3 regions of the Desulfitobacterium dichloroeliminans LMG P-21439 genome follow, and region 1 is predicted to be linked to each of the others. Evidence: a T-box and tRNA genes for the amino acid it is inferred to sense, from the RefSeq annotation. Region 1 holds a T-box; the other regions hold tRNA genes.

What was found. A T-box is a leader RNA that pairs with one kind of tRNA and senses whether it is charged. The one in region 1 lies ahead of ileS (isoleucine--tRNA ligase), so its partner is inferred to be a tRNA-Ile.
Region 2: it encodes a tRNA-Ile, which carries the amino acid that the T-box ahead of ileS (isoleucine--tRNA ligase) is inferred to sense. The anticodon was not compared.
Region 3: it encodes a tRNA-Ile, which carries the amino acid that the T-box ahead of ileS (isoleucine--tRNA ligase) is inferred to sense. The anticodon was not compared.

The regions. Positions count from the first base shown of each region.
Region 1 is NC_019903.1:2,834,956-2,839,875, forward strand. Features, by position in the region: gene ileS (isoleucine--tRNA ligase) at 1-2,193, opposite strand, end outside; T-box leader at 2,286-2,495, opposite strand; gene DESDI_RS13450 (hypothetical protein) at 2,543-3,010, opposite strand; gene DESDI_RS13455 (DivIVA domain-containing protein) at 3,083-3,541, opposite strand; gene DESDI_RS13460 (YlmH family RNA-binding protein) at 3,556-4,353, opposite strand; gene DESDI_RS13465 (YggT family protein) at 4,363-4,650, opposite strand; gene DESDI_RS13470 (cell division protein SepF) at 4,654-4,920, opposite strand, start outside.
Region 2 is NC_019903.1:2,973,153-2,978,072, forward strand. Features, by position in the region: gene DESDI_RS14145 (Nif3-like dinuclear metal center hexameric protein) at 135-1,010, opposite strand; gene DESDI_RS14150 (tRNA (adenine(22)-N(1))-methyltransferase) at 989-1,804, opposite strand; tRNA gene DESDI_RS14155 (tRNA-Glu) at 1,890-1,965, opposite strand; tRNA gene DESDI_RS14160 (tRNA-Ile) at 1,975-2,049, opposite strand; tRNA gene DESDI_RS14165 (tRNA-Asn) at 2,058-2,132, opposite strand; gene rpoD (RNA polymerase sigma factor RpoD) at 2,265-3,446, opposite strand; gene dnaG (DNA primase) at 3,433-4,920, opposite strand, start outside.
Region 3 is NC_019903.1:1,800,374-1,805,293, reverse strand. Features, by position in the region: tRNA gene DESDI_RS08590 (tRNA-Met) at 1-61, opposite strand, end outside; tRNA gene DESDI_RS08585 (tRNA-Tyr) at 74-157, opposite strand; tRNA gene DESDI_RS08580 (tRNA-Asp) at 187-262, opposite strand; tRNA gene DESDI_RS08575 (tRNA-Val) at 269-344, opposite strand; tRNA gene DESDI_RS08570 (tRNA-Glu) at 350-425, opposite strand; gene DESDI_RS08565 (ribonuclease J) at 494-2,164, opposite strand; tRNA gene DESDI_RS08560 (tRNA-Gly) at 2,499-2,572, opposite strand; tRNA gene DESDI_RS08555 (tRNA-Ile) at 2,578-2,654, opposite strand; tRNA gene DESDI_RS08550 (tRNA-Asn) at 2,656-2,730, opposite strand; gene DESDI_RS08545 (UvrD-helicase domain-containing protein) at 3,105-4,886, opposite strand; gene DESDI_RS08540 (ATP-dependent nuclease) at 4,883-4,920, opposite strand, start outside.

The DNA.
Region 1 (4,920 bases):
ACCTTCTACATAAAGGCGATCTTTGACGACATCCAAGTAAATAGCGCTCAATTCTACCGCACAGAAGTTATGAACGGTATGATAGACCCAGTGAAATTCATATTTTTCATATCCCTGCAAAACACGGTCGATAACTTTGCCCAGTTGGAGCAAAGCCCAGCGGTCGATTTCCGGCAACTCCTCATAAGCGACCCGATCCTTAACAGGGTCAAAGTCATTGAGATTGCTGAGCAAGAATCTTAAGGTGTTACGGATCTTACGATAGGCTTCCGTCATCTGTTTCATAATCCGCGGCGAGGCTGCAACGTCGTTTTTGTAGTCTGTTGAACAAACCCAGAGTCTGAGGATATCTGCACCCATATCCTTGGCTACTTGTAAGGGATCCACACCGTTACCTAATGACTTGGACATTTTACGTCCTTTTTCATCCACAATGAAGCCATGGGTTAAGACAGCTTTATAGGGGGCCTTGCCATAGGCAGCAACAGATGTCGAAAGGGAGGAATTGAACCAGCCTCGATGTTGATCCGAACCTTCCAGGTAAAGGTCAGCAGGCCAAGCAAGCTCTTCTCGCTCCATCAACACCCCTGTATGACTGGTACCGGAATCGAACCAAACATCCATGATATCGGTCTCTTTGCGGAAGGACTTGCCACCGCAGGAGCAAGCGAAGCCTTCCGGCAAGAATTCTTCAGCCGGACGGATAAACCAGGCATCTGAGCCTTCGGCACGGAAGATCTCTTGAACCTTGGCGATGGTTTCATCGGTGATAATCTCTTTTCCACAATCCTCGCAGTAGAAAATGGGAATGGGCACACCCCAAGTCCGTTGACGTGAAATACACCAGTCTCCCCGATCTGCCACCATGTTATAGATGCGGTCTTTACCCCAGGCGGGAATCCATTGGACATGATCAATTTCGGTCAGAGCCTCTTTGCGGAAACCATCAATAGAGGCGAACCATTGCTCAGTTGCCCGATAGATGATGGGGTTCTTGCAACGCCAACAGTGAGCATAGCTATGCTTAATCTTAGCCTCATGAACCAAGGCATGGAGATTCTTGAGGTCTTCAATAATCACCGGATTTGCCTTATCTACCTTCATGCCGGCATAGGCCCCGCCTTCGGCAGTAAATTTCCCTTGATGGTCAACAGGGCAAAGGACTGGCAGGCCATATTCCTTGCCCACATTAAAGTCTTCTTCCCCATGTCCAGGAGCCGTGTGTACACACCCGGTTCCTGCTTCCAAGGTTACATGATCCCCAAGGATGAGCACGGAATCCCGATCGATGAAAGGATGTTTAGTAATCACGCCTTCCAGTTCTTTCCCCACAAAGCGCTTTTCAATAGGCAGTTCTAAATTCCAAGTCGAGCGAAGGCTATCTAATAGCCCCTCTGCCACAATCCAATGTTCATTTTCTACCTGAACCTGTACATAGGTAAATTCCTCATGCAAGGTAATCGCTAAATTTGCCGGAAGCGTCCAGGGGGTTGTGGTCCAGATGATGACAAAAGTGTTTTCATCCGTAAGGATGCCCTTGCCTTCCTTGACAGGAAACTTCACAAAAATAGCATCCGAAGTTTTCTCTGCGTATTCGATCTCTGCTTCAGCCAAAGCCGTTTCGCAAGAGGGGCACCAATAGACTGGCTTCAAGCCCTTATAGATATAATTCTTACGTGCCATTTTACCAAAGACACCGATTTGGGCGGCCTCATACTCTTTTTCCAAAGTCAGATAGGGGTTTTTCCAATCTCCCCGTACACCCAGCCGTTTAAATTGCTCACGCTGAATGCTGACATAATTTTTAGCGTACTCTTTGCACATTCTGCGGAACTCAACCACAGAGACCGCATGGCGGTTCACCCCTAACTTTTTAATGACCTGTTGCTCAATGGGCAAACCATGAGTATCCCAACCGGGAACATAAGGGGCATCAAAGCCAGCCATGGTTTTATATTTGACGATGATATCTTTGATGACTTTATTTAAAGCATGGCCAAGGTGAATATCCCCATTGGCGTAGGGCGGTCCATCATGGAGAACAAACTTCGGACGTCCGTCCCGTGCTTTTTGCACTGTTTCATAAATGTCGAGATCTTCCCATTTTTGCAAAATTCCCGGTTCCCGCTGGGGGAGATTACCACGCATAGGGAACTCTGTTTCCGGTAAATTCAACGTATCCCGATAATCCATAATAAATTCCTCCTGTGATTTTCAATACAAAGGCGCGACCCTGAGATCATATGCCTTTTTGCTGTTAAAGTATAAAAAATCCCAATCCCCAAAAAAGGGACGGGATATTACTCGCGATACCACCCTTGTTGCCGGTTGTCCCAGCCACTCGGAGTCCTTTAACGGGGACGAGGCGGAAGGCTTACTCAAAGTTTCAGCACTTCACTCAAAGGGGATACTCCTTGGTTCACCTCACAGGCTTTCACCATCTCCTGCTCGCTATAGAGGCTCCATTCAAGGACAGTCCTTTTCAACGCTCTTAATTATTTAGCATTATGATACACTTTATACTACCCATACCTAATGGTATTTAATCGTTTAACACCTTGCGGACGATCGTAACCAGTTTGGCTTGACCTTCAAGATTGACCGGCTCCCCCATAAACAAGCAAAGATAGGGAACTTTCTTATCTTTCCACTCGATAGTGAATTGATTGAGATCCTCCCGTTTCAAAGTCATCGGGTAAGAATCCGGCTCGGTAGATAAGCCGACAACCACACCCCGCTGCTCCATTTCATCCAAAGCATGGAAAGCGCGATCCAAAAGATCATCACTTCCGGCCATCAAGATATCGCCCTCGCGATAAGGACCAGGCTCGGCCTTGCCAATATAAATGACTTGAGTTTCTTCAATATTCTTCAGAGTGTCAGGCGAAGAGGTAAGCTCTATTTCGTGGCGCCCAATCTTCCCTGTAAAAAAACCTTGTTCCTCCTTATGCATTCCTAAACCTTGCACAAGAAAGTCGGAGTCAAGCTCCGAATACAAAATGCTCTTCATAAGAAATCTTCTTCCCCTTTAAAAAATGTCTAGATTTTATTCTAGCACAATCTCTTATGGTAGTGCAAGCATTCATGAGACACGATCCTTCTCAAAGGCTTCCGCCAAATCCAATTGAGCAAGCAAAAAGGATTTCAGTTGAGTGCGAGTCATTTCTCGGCGTTTTTGCAACTCTTCGATTTCATCATTAACATGTTGCAGCTTATTCTGAGCTTCGGTTATCCGCCTTACTTTCTCTTGTTCGACTTCTTTGAGAATGAGTTCAGCTTCATGGCGAGCAGATTGCTTGACTTCATCAGCTGTTTGCTGTGCTAATACCATCGTTTGCTGCAAAGTGGATTCTAACTGCTTGTAATGCCTTAACTCCGCATCCAAACGTTGGACCTTATCTTTCAGTTCGAAGTTCTCAGCATAGACAACCTCAAATTCCTTGCTTACGCTTTCCAGAAACTTGTCCACTTCTTCCGTATGATAACCTCGGACCCCTTTGCGGAACTCTTTATTCTGAATATCAATAGGAGTTAATGCCATAATTCATCCCCCTCTTATGTCTTCCGAGGTATATATCGTATGATGCTCCAGGCAATTCTTCCCTTGCGAGTCCCCGTCGATTCCACTAAGCGAATTCGACCGTAGCCCCGACAAGATAGGATATCTCCCGGCTTAACCTCCAAGTCTGGTTTGGACACCACTAGATCGTTACGCTTTACCTTCCCCTGCTGAATGAGCTCTTGGAAGGTAGAGCGAGAGACATTAAAACTACTGGAAGCTACTGCGTCTACCCTTGAAGAAGCTACGGTAATGCGCCACTCTTCTCCCTGTTCAGCCGGAATCTCTTGATTTCCCTCGACGAGCTCCACCTGGATCCGTTCCCGCCCGGCTTTATCCCATTGGCTGAGCAAAACATCGGCGATGCCATGGGCTACCGCTACAAAAGAGCAGTGTTCACCGACACGAATATCCCCAATTACATCCCGTTTTAACCCCATGCCCATCAGGGAACCCAAAATCTGACGATGTTCCATCGTCCCACGCGGGTCAAGGGGCTTTGCACGTATAACTTTAACCTCACTGGCAACTTGATCAAGCATACCGGCATCTTCAACCATTAAAAATCGAGCCCTTTCCGCGTCTGGCAATCCGCCCTCGACTCGAAAAGCGAGACCTTCACTTCGCAGAATCCCTCCGAACCAGTTCCCTAGGGCTTGACTTAAAAAGGGAGTCCAAACCGGCCTTGAAGTGCTGATGGCTTCCTCGCACAAATCCAACAGATGAGCCCCTTCAAGTTTTAACTCCTTATCAGACCAAAAATTCAAGATAGCACGATCCATCCGATAGTTCATAGTTAGCCTCTAAAAGCGAAGCAAAAGACTTAATAAGACGGGTAAAACTACCGTCTTAATAATCATAAGGGTAAAATAGGCGAGAATCGGAGAAATATCAATGCCAAATCCAGGCCCCCCAAACTGAAACCGCTGAAAGGGCTTCAACAGAGGCTCTGTAATTTCATACAAAGCTCGAACTAAAGCATTATAGGGTACGTTAGGAAACCAAGATAGCAACGCCCGTGCAATGATAGCATACATAAGGATCGTGATGACGGTGTGAATTACTTGATAAACGAATAGTATATTAATCACTCCTTATTTAGTTAAAGACCAAAAAAATCCCTTTTCCTTAAAATCGTCCTTCATTTCGCCGGAAATATCTACATTATTGGGAACAAAAAGAAAAATGCCATTGCCGACCTTTTGCATGTTTCCACCCAAAGCATAGGTTGTCCCACTCACAAAATCGACAATCCGTTTTGCCAAATTACGATCTGCATTTTCCAGGTTCACAATCACAGGACGGCGGTTTTTTAGCTGATCAGCAATGTTTTGAGAATCTTCAAAAGCTTGGGGTTCGAG
Region 2 (4,920 bases), 140 kb from region 1:
AAGTGAACTTTAAGTGGCGAGCACCTAAATTCATAGTAATTAAAGTGAATTTTCACTCACCTTTAGTTTAACAGAACTATTATTTATAATCCGTGATTCAAATCACTAGATTCACTTTTTTTAAGGAAAGTGACCTATAGTGACTGCCAAGGACTCTTCATTCTTTGACTTATTAGCACGTCTACCCCAGCTAGAGCTTTTTCGTTACTTAAATACCCAGCTAGAGTCTGTACCATGGGAACTTCACCCCAGAAATGACCCATATCGATGATGGATAATCCTGCCTCCAGGGCATCTAAAGCTTCATGATGATCCACATCGCCTGTAATCAGGAGATCCACCCCATTGAAGAGGGCCTTAGCAATGAAGCTACCGCCGCTGCCATTCACTATGGCTACTTTGCGTATCCGCCGCTGAGAGTCTCCCGCTAAACGTAAAACAGGCTTCCCTTCAAGGTTCGAGGGCGCAAGCTTCTTCAGCTCAACAGTCAGTAAGCTTGCTATGGCCTCCAAACTCACTGGCTCCTTGAGATATCCCATCACCCCATAACCCCGAGTTGCACCCGTATTAAAGAGCGGAATCAAGTCATAAGCTGGCTCCTCGTATGGATGAGCCGCATCCGTAACTCGCAAATACTCCATCTTGTCCAGAGCCAAGGCCTTCCCCAAGCTCCAGCAGGAAGAGTATGTAGTTTGATCCAAATTGGTATGGGCGGCATAATAACCAATCCCAGCCTGAACAAGTTTTAGAGGCAAGTGTGCTCCTTGACTATCTGAGCGCAGGTTCTTAAGGGGCCGAAACATAATCGGATGATGCGCGACGATAAGCTGGGCATCCTTTTGTATGGCCTCTTCCAATATGCCCGGAGTAAGATCCAAGGTCACTAGAACTCTCTCGACAGAAGATGAAAAGCTTCCTACCAACAGACCGACATTATCCCACTCTTCAGCCCACGCCTTGGGGGCAATCTTTTCAATGGTTTGCGCAATTACACCGACCGAAACAGGCATTTCTCCATCCCCTCCAACACCCTGATGCTCAGGTTATACTCATCTATTCGCTTCTGCACTTTCGTTTGGGCTGATTTCTGCATCTCACCAATGGTTCTCTGTAGCGTTTGTTTTTGCTCATGAATCAGAACCTGCAGCTCTTCTTGAGGATTTTCGAGGCCCAGGGGGCCAAATTCCCAAATCCACTTCCTAATCAGACCTTCGGATAGTTCTTGATCTTGTTGACTCTCTGGAGAGGCCACGTCTATGAGAAGCTTCCCGAGCCACGTATGAACCTTTGTCTGCAATTCTTCCCATGTGTACCCTACACGACGGGAGAAATGCATGACCACGTAGATACGTCCTTCTTCTGCTACATAGCGTTCCTCTATCATCTTCCAGCCCTCTTGAAGTAAGGTTAAGCGGACTTTGCCTTCGGCGCCTTGGGGCTGCAGAATGAGGTCCTCAACCTGGGACATCACCAACCCTTGGGCAGCGAAAATTTCCAACATCGTGTTCCCACCCATCCCCGCTAAGGTCAGTGTATCCACTTCCCCCGGCTGAATCGGTGTTAAGCCATCTCCATAGCGGACATCGATAACCGAGGTTAAACCACGTCCTTTAATGGCGGCACAGGCCGAGCGATACGGTCCTTCGTGGACATCCACGGCGATAGCCTTCTCTATTCTTCCACTTTCCCACAGGTAGATGGGCAGATAGGCATGGTCTGTTCCAATATCGCCTAGCTGCGAACCCTTAGGCACAAAGGTTGCCACCATGTGTAGGCGTGGACCAATATTCACCGAAACTGTCATAAGAAATCTCCTTCCGACTCCTTTAACTATGGCATATGTCAAAAATAGCGAGATGTTATACACATCTCGCTACATTCGTTCTAAATGGTGACCCGTACGGGATTCGAACCCGTGTTACCGCCGTGAAAGGGCGGTGTCTTAGGCCGCTTGACCAACGGGCCGTTTCGGGTTGGTGGGCCCACCAGGATTCGAACCTGGGACCAACCGGTTATGAGCCGGGGGCTCTACCGCTGAGCTATAGGCCCAAAAAAAATGGCTCCCCGAGTAGGATTCGAACCTACAACCTACCGGTTAACAGCCGGTTGCTCCACCATTGAGCTATCGAGGAATGCTCTCGCAGGGTTTATTATACGAGATTCGTATTTACTAGTCAAGCATTAGGGACAAATTTTTATTTCTCAAATTTATCCCTAGCTCAACCCAATCGATAGACAAATGCCATGCTTTTCAAAAGTAGGTCTTATTCTAGATAATCCTTGAGCTTTTTGCTCCGACTAGGATGGCGAAGTTTCCGCAGTGCTTTCGCTTCAATCTGACGAATCCGTTCGCGGGTCACCCCAAATTCTTGACCGACCTCTTCTAAGGTACGGGTGCGGCCATCATCTAAACCAAAGCGCAGACGTAATACCTTCTCCTCGCGAGGAGTAAGTGTTTCCAAGACTTCTTCCAGTTGCTCTTTTAGGAGGATGAAGGACGCCGCTTCAGAGGGCGCTGGCGCATCCTCATCGGGGATAAAGTCCCCTAAGTGAGAGTCTTCCTCTTCTCCAATCGGTGTCTCGAGGGATACAGGCTCTTGTGCAATCTTCATAATTTCCCGCACTCGCTCCACGGAGATATCCATTTGGGTGGCGATTTCCTCAGGGGTTGGTTCGCGACCTAATTCTTGGAGGAGTTGACGCGAGACACGGATGAGCTTATTAATGGTTTCTACCATATGCACTGGAATCCGAATCGTGCGTGCTTGATCAGCGATCGCCCGGGTAATCGCTTGCCGAATCCACCAGGTAGCATAGGTAGAGAATTTGAAGCCTTTAACATAATCAAACTTTTCTACCGCTTTAATCAGACCAAGATTACCCTCCTGGATTAAGTCTAGGAATAGCATCCCCCGGCCTACATAACGTTTGGCAATACTGACAACCAGACGCAGATTAGCTTCTGCTAAACGGCGTTTGGCGCTCTCATCTCCTTGCTCCATCCGTTTGGCAAGTTCGATCTCTTCTTCAGCGGAAAGAAGGGGAACTCGGCCAATCTCCTTCAGGTACATACGGACTGGATCATCAATCCCCACACCTTCAGGAATAGAAAGGTCCACATCGACCTCTTCTTCTACTTCATCCTCATCCACATCGTCATCTGCAATGGTATCATTGACCTTGACTAAGGCTTCGACTTCACCTGACTCATTGATGACGTCTATTCCCATCTTGCCAAGTTGTTCATACACTTCGTCAATTTGATCGGCGGTGAGCTCAATTCCTTGGAGGGCATCCATGATCTCCCGGTAGGTTAAAGAACCCTTCTTCTTGCCTTGTAGAATCAGTTCCTTCACCGCATCGAGCTTCAATTGATTAACGCTCATGGATTCCCCTCCTTCCTGAGGCTCTTTCTTTTTTGTGCTCATGACCTTAGTTTTCGCCACTTCTCAACCGCTCTCCTATCTCTTTTAGCAGGGCAAAAGCGCCTGCCAAATCACCGGATTTTTCTAAGTCCACCATGCGAGCCTGAAGCTCTTCTACTGTTTCTTCCTCTTTTAGGGAATGAATCTGTTTCAGACAATCTTGAAAAAGTCGTTCCGGATGGGATAAATCTATCTCCTCAAGCATCAGCTCGGCAACTTTGCTTAACAAAGCATCAGAGTCCATGTGCGGTAGAGCTCCATTATCCAGTTTGGGTGCTTTTTCAATATGCGTATATATCTGTTGATGATAGGGTACTTTCCAAAATCCTGCTTCGAGATCTGCCTTAAATTTGGAGAGGGGAATCAGCTGCTCAAGCAAAAGACGCAAAAGAAACCGCTCTGCTCGATACACCCCATCAGAGACTGACACTTCATCTGAAGATGGATTTGCACACCTATTGATATTATCCCTGTTTTTTACATAAATATCCTGTTTCTGCCTTAAATTTTCCTTGTCAGCCGTCTTTTTCGCAGTTTTTTGATCAAATCCGGCGATTTCCTCTTGGACTTTATCTAAGGTTAGACTAAGCTCCAGACTTAGAAACCGCTCGTACCCTTCCCGCTCGACCGGGCTCTGAACTTTCACGATATCGGGTGCTAGTTCTCGGACTAATTCCGCTTTCTCCGGAGCTGATCCGGGAGGGTTAGTTTTGATTAACACATGGTATTTAAATTGAATATAAGGCTCTGCTTGGGCGAGAGCTTTATTAAATTCTTCTACTCCGAAGGTTTTCAAGTATTCATCCGGGTCCTTAGCTCCGCTTAGACTTAAGACATCTACGCGAAAGCCCATATCCCGCACTATTTCTCCGGCTCGTAGTGTTGCCTGAATTCCTGCCTGATCCGAATCGTAGACGATAACTACTCGTCCTGTGTAGCGACGAATCAATTTAGCCTGGTCACGGGTTAAAGCTGTTCCTAAAGAAGCTACCGCGTTCTTGAAGCCTGCTTTTTGCAAGGCGATAACATCCATGTAACCTTCTGCCAACAAAGCGAATCCTCGTTCGCGGATTCCTTGATGGGCTCGGTGCATACCATATAAATGATGTCCCTTGTTAAAAAAAGCAGTCTCAGGTGAGTTCAAATATTTGGGTGTTGAATTATCTAAAACTCGCCCGCCAAAACCGATGGTTCGTTGACGCGAGTCAAGAATCGCAAATATGACCCGATTACGAAAACGATCATAAAATCCGCGGGACCTTCCTTCGGATGGTTCTCGTTCTAAAGCAAGCCCTGCCTGAACCACCTCTTGGGGGCTTACTCCTCGTGCGCTCAGCGCCTCAAGGAGGTCCTCCCAGCGTTCTGGAGCATAACCCAAACGAAATTGCTTGATGGTTTCATCATCTATCCCACGTTGCCGAAAATACTGCCTACCTGGCTCTCCTTCGGGCTTATGCAGCAAGACTTCATGAAAATAACCCGTTGCCCAATCGTG
Region 3 (4,920 bases), 1.0 Mb from region 1:
GGATTTGAACCGACGACCTTCGGGTTATGAGCCCGACGAGCTACCGCTGCTCCATCCCGCGACGTTTTTTTAGTGGTGGGCAGGGATGGATTCGAACCACCGTACCTTTCGGAACAGATTTACAGTCTGCCGCCTTTAACCACTCGGCCACCTACCCACTATGTGTTTCGCGCTATTAAATTAAAATGGCGACCCCGATCGGACTTGAACCGACGATCTCCTGCGTGACAGGCAGGCATGTTAACCACTACACCACGGGGCCGTATTTTGGTGGGCGATGACGGGATCGAACCGCCGACATCCTGCTTGTAAGGCAGGCGCTCTCCCAGCTGAGCTAATCGCCCTAATTTGGTGACCCATACGGGATTCGAACCCGTGTTACCGCCGTGAAAGGGCGGTGTCTTAGGCCGCTTGACCAATGGGCCATTTTCGCGGAACATTTGTTAGTATATCTGAATTGAACTTAAATGTCAATGGAATGTTTCGTTTAAACTTAAAGACCTTTAACCTCTTGAATAATAGGAATAATCATGGGTCGTCTCTTTGTTTTATCGTAAAGTTGTTTGCCAACCCCATCACGAATCTGGTTTTTAAGACTAGCCCATTCTCGAATGCCATTTTGCTGACACCGAGCCATAATTCTACGTGTGTTTTCCTTAACCTCATCAAGCATCGGTTCAGATTCCCTTACATAGACAAATCCTCGGGTAACAATATCCGGTCCTGACAAAATAGATCCATTAGCGCCATTTAAGGTCAGCACAATAATAAGGATCCCATCTTGTGAGAGTTGCTTGCGATCTCTCAATACTATATTACCCACATCGCCTATACCTAAGCCATCGATGAGAACTCGACCGGATGTTACTTTATCAGCAATTCTAGCGCCATGTCGAGTGAACTCGATAACATTGCCGATTTCGGCGATAAATGTATTTTCCTTTGGTATACCAAGTTCACCAGCAAGGTCCGCATGCTTCATAAGCATACGATACTCACCGTGCACAGGTAAGAAGTAACGGGGTTTAACCATGCTAATCATCAACTTTAATTCTTCCTGGCTTGCATGCCCAGATACGTGCATCCCCGAAATGTGCTCGTATATCACCTTTGCACCAAGCTTGAAAAGCATATCAATATTACGTGCAACAGCCTTCTCGTTACCGGGAATAGGTGATGCAGAAATGATTACGGTGTCCCCAGGGCTGATAGATATTTGACGATGGTCATGTTGAGCCATCCGCGTTAAAGCTGACATAGGCTCACCTTGGCTACCTGTTGTAAGAATGCATACTTCTTCAACGGGTAGATTAACAATTTCGTCCACTTCAACCAACGTATCTTCAGGGATATCCAAATAGCCTAAATCAGAGGCAATATCCACGACATTCACCATACTACGCCCAACAACAGCAACCTTGCGATTGTATTTGTGCGCTGCTAAAATAGCTTGTTGCAATCGATTGACATTTGAAGCAAAGCTAGCAAAAATAATTCGTCCTTCGGCGCTCGAAAACGCCTCATCGATATTCTGTCCTACAAATTTTTCTGATGGAGTAAAGCCTGTGCGTTCGACGTTGGTACTGTCCGATAGCAAACAAAGCACCCCTCTATCCCCAAGCTCAGCAAACTTGTGAACATCGAGCATTTCCCCGCTTGCCGGGGTGTGGTCCAGCTTGAAGTCTCCGGTGTGTACGACAGTTCCCAGCGGAGTATGAATGGCTAAACCAACAGCACCGGGAATGCTATGACTGACATTAATGAATTCAACTTTGAATACACCGAGCTTCACCGAATCTCGCGGAGCAATCTCAACAGTTCTAACATTACTTAACTTAGCTTCATTCAATTTCGTTTGAATTATGCCAAGAGCCAAACGTGTTCCATAAACGGGTACGTCTAAGTTTCTGAGCAGATAAGGTAGGGCTCCGATATGATCTTCGTGACCATGAGTGATTAAAACTCCGAGGACTAAATCCTTATTTTCCATGATATACGTCATGTCGGGAATAACGACATCAATCCCTGGCATATCATCATCCGGAAAAGCCATACCCACATCAATAATTAGAATCTGGTTATTATACCGGATGATGGTCATGTTCTTCCCAATTTCCCCTAATCCACCGAGGGGAATAATCTGTAATTTGTTTTCTTTAGTCAAGATAAACCTCCTAATTTTTAAAATTATAGCTACAGCCATAAAATATCGTGTTATAAGTCACCCTTTTCCAGGTGACATCATCCTTGTTTTTTGCAGCAAGAATTAAGAAGACACCACCACAAAACACAAACGCCCCAGTGTTATCTGATGTATCCTCGTGGCAAACTTTCCGCTCAGAAACAATTATCGTATAATTTTATCATGATATGCAGATTGTTGCAAACATTATTAAAAAGATGTGCGTTATTAAATAAATGCAATAAATACAACCAGCTTTTTTCATAATGAATTAAACAAAAACCGCACTGATTTCAGTGCGGTTAAAATTTCTGTATGGAGCGGGTGATGAGAATCGAACTCACGTAACTAGCTTGGAAGGCTAGCGCTCTACCATTGAGCTACACCCGCAGGTGTGGTAGCAGGGGAGAGATTTGAACTCTCGAATGAGCGGGTATGAACCACTTGCCTTAGACCACTTGGCTACCCTGCCATGGCTCCCCGAGTAGGATTCGAACCTACAACCTACCGGTTAACAGCCGGTTGCTCCACCGTTGAGCTATCGAGGAATAGTGCTTTATATATTGACTGGCGGAGAAGGAGGGATTCGCTCCGCGTACTTTCAGTACGCTATCACGCCGGGCCTAAAAATGCTTCCAAAGGGCGCATTTTCTTAACGGCCGTTCGAATCCTTCTATGAATATATTATGGCAAGTTAGGTGAATATAGATGCCATAGTTTTTCTTCTCGTTCTGCTCATAATCTTCTGCTCGGAAATCATTGTTCATCTCAGAATAAAATCTATATTTTTAGCAGTCATCCGAACTGATACTACCAGCTACCAGCGATATGGTTACCGTGGAAAGTGCAGACCGGAAATGCCAGCCTCTTGAAATATCGAAGTGAGATCACCATCCTTTAAGTCAATCCATAACAAAAATTTCTAGACTTCAATTATATTGAACAAACCTTCTAACTTTGGCAAATCATCTTTAGATAATGATGGTATATTGATAAATAATCTCTCCACAGCTCTACTTATTGCTACATAAAAAATTCTATGTTCTTCATCGCCGAATAGATTTGTTTTCAAAAAAAACTCAAAATCTTTTTCATTTTTTAATACAACAAAAACATTGTCGAATTCATCGCCCTTCGCTTTATGGATGGTCTTATTCTTACTAATATCCTCGTTGATCCTTACACATAAAGCTAATTGTAGATAACTATGATCTTCATAAAATGTTTTAGGCGCACCACTTCTTAAACTTGAAATATCTGGTTTAATTTCACTTTTCACAAATGAATAAAAATCAAACAGAGAGTTATTTTTCAATTCATCATATTTCTTTAAAAGTAAGCATAGATATTTAAGTCCTTCTTTTTTTCTTTCGCTCTTGTTATTCTTCTCCTTAAACAATTGCTCTAATTCTTTAATTGCATCTTTATATTTTCCTTCATGAGCAAGTTCTGTTGCTTTTACACAACCAATAATCACTTTGCTTCTATAATGATTGCTACTACCTGATTTGTCTATATCTGAAAGTTGATCGATTAGTGTATCATCAAAAGATGTACCTCCGATTTCTTTCTTCATTAAATTAGATGTTATATTATCTCTTGACAATGAATATATTGCTTCATTTTTACTGTTTTCTTTTGCTTTTTTAAGAGCGGCAACTCTCTCGCCAATGATAATAATTGGTTTTTCTCCATTTACATTTCTAAATTTATTTTGTCTTATATCTACACGAATTTTATTTAATACATCAATGATGAGGTTGGTGCTTCGCCTATTATCAGCCATTTCATAATCCACAATATATGGCAATTCAAAAGAATGAAATTGTTTTGGGTCTGCACCTTGAAATGAATAAATAGATTGAGCTTCATCGCCTATTATTCCAACAATAGTTTCTTTTTCAACTATTAGTTTCAAGATAGCCACTTGAATTGGATTGGTATCCTGAAATTCATCCACGAAAAAATATGGGAATTTGGCTTGTAAAACTTTTAAAATAAAAGGGTACTTTTTTATAAGTTGATAACTGAAAAATAGAACATCGTTGTGATCTAAAAAACCTTCTTGCCAATAAAGCTTTTTGTATCCAAGTAAATCTGTTTCAAGAATATCCAGGCATTTTTTATTTAAATATCTACGTTCAATCTTTCCGTTTCTTTCTTCTAAATAAAAGGCTTTTTCTCTATCTCCTACAATTCTCAAATTATTGGAGTTATCGATTTTATAACTTAACGATGATAACCAACCTATAAGCGCTCTCTTGTTGGTATCTAATTTTGTTAATTGATTTACAGCATATGGGTGCTTTAACTTATTAGCATTAGGATGATTTTCAATCCATTCAACAACTTTTTTTAAGTGTAAAACCGAATCATCATGGCCATCTATTTCTGCTGCATCCAAACCATAATCAGCGACTAGGAATGAAGCATATGGTTTTACTATATGCTTATATAAAAAACTATGAATCGTAGAAACTTCAACTTGGCTTGCACTAGTTCCTAAACGTTTTAATATTGTTTCTACCGCGATATTTGTATACGTAACACAAGCAATTTTACGAGTTTTCATTAATCTTTTTGACGTATGTAAAACATTTTTTATCTGATTTACCATCCAATATGTCTTACCAGCACCGGGACCAGCAGATACTCGAAAATGTTGTTCAATTGGAATCAATGTATCTGAATTTATTGAAATCATTTACATATCCATGCGATGGCTCTTTTCATATAAT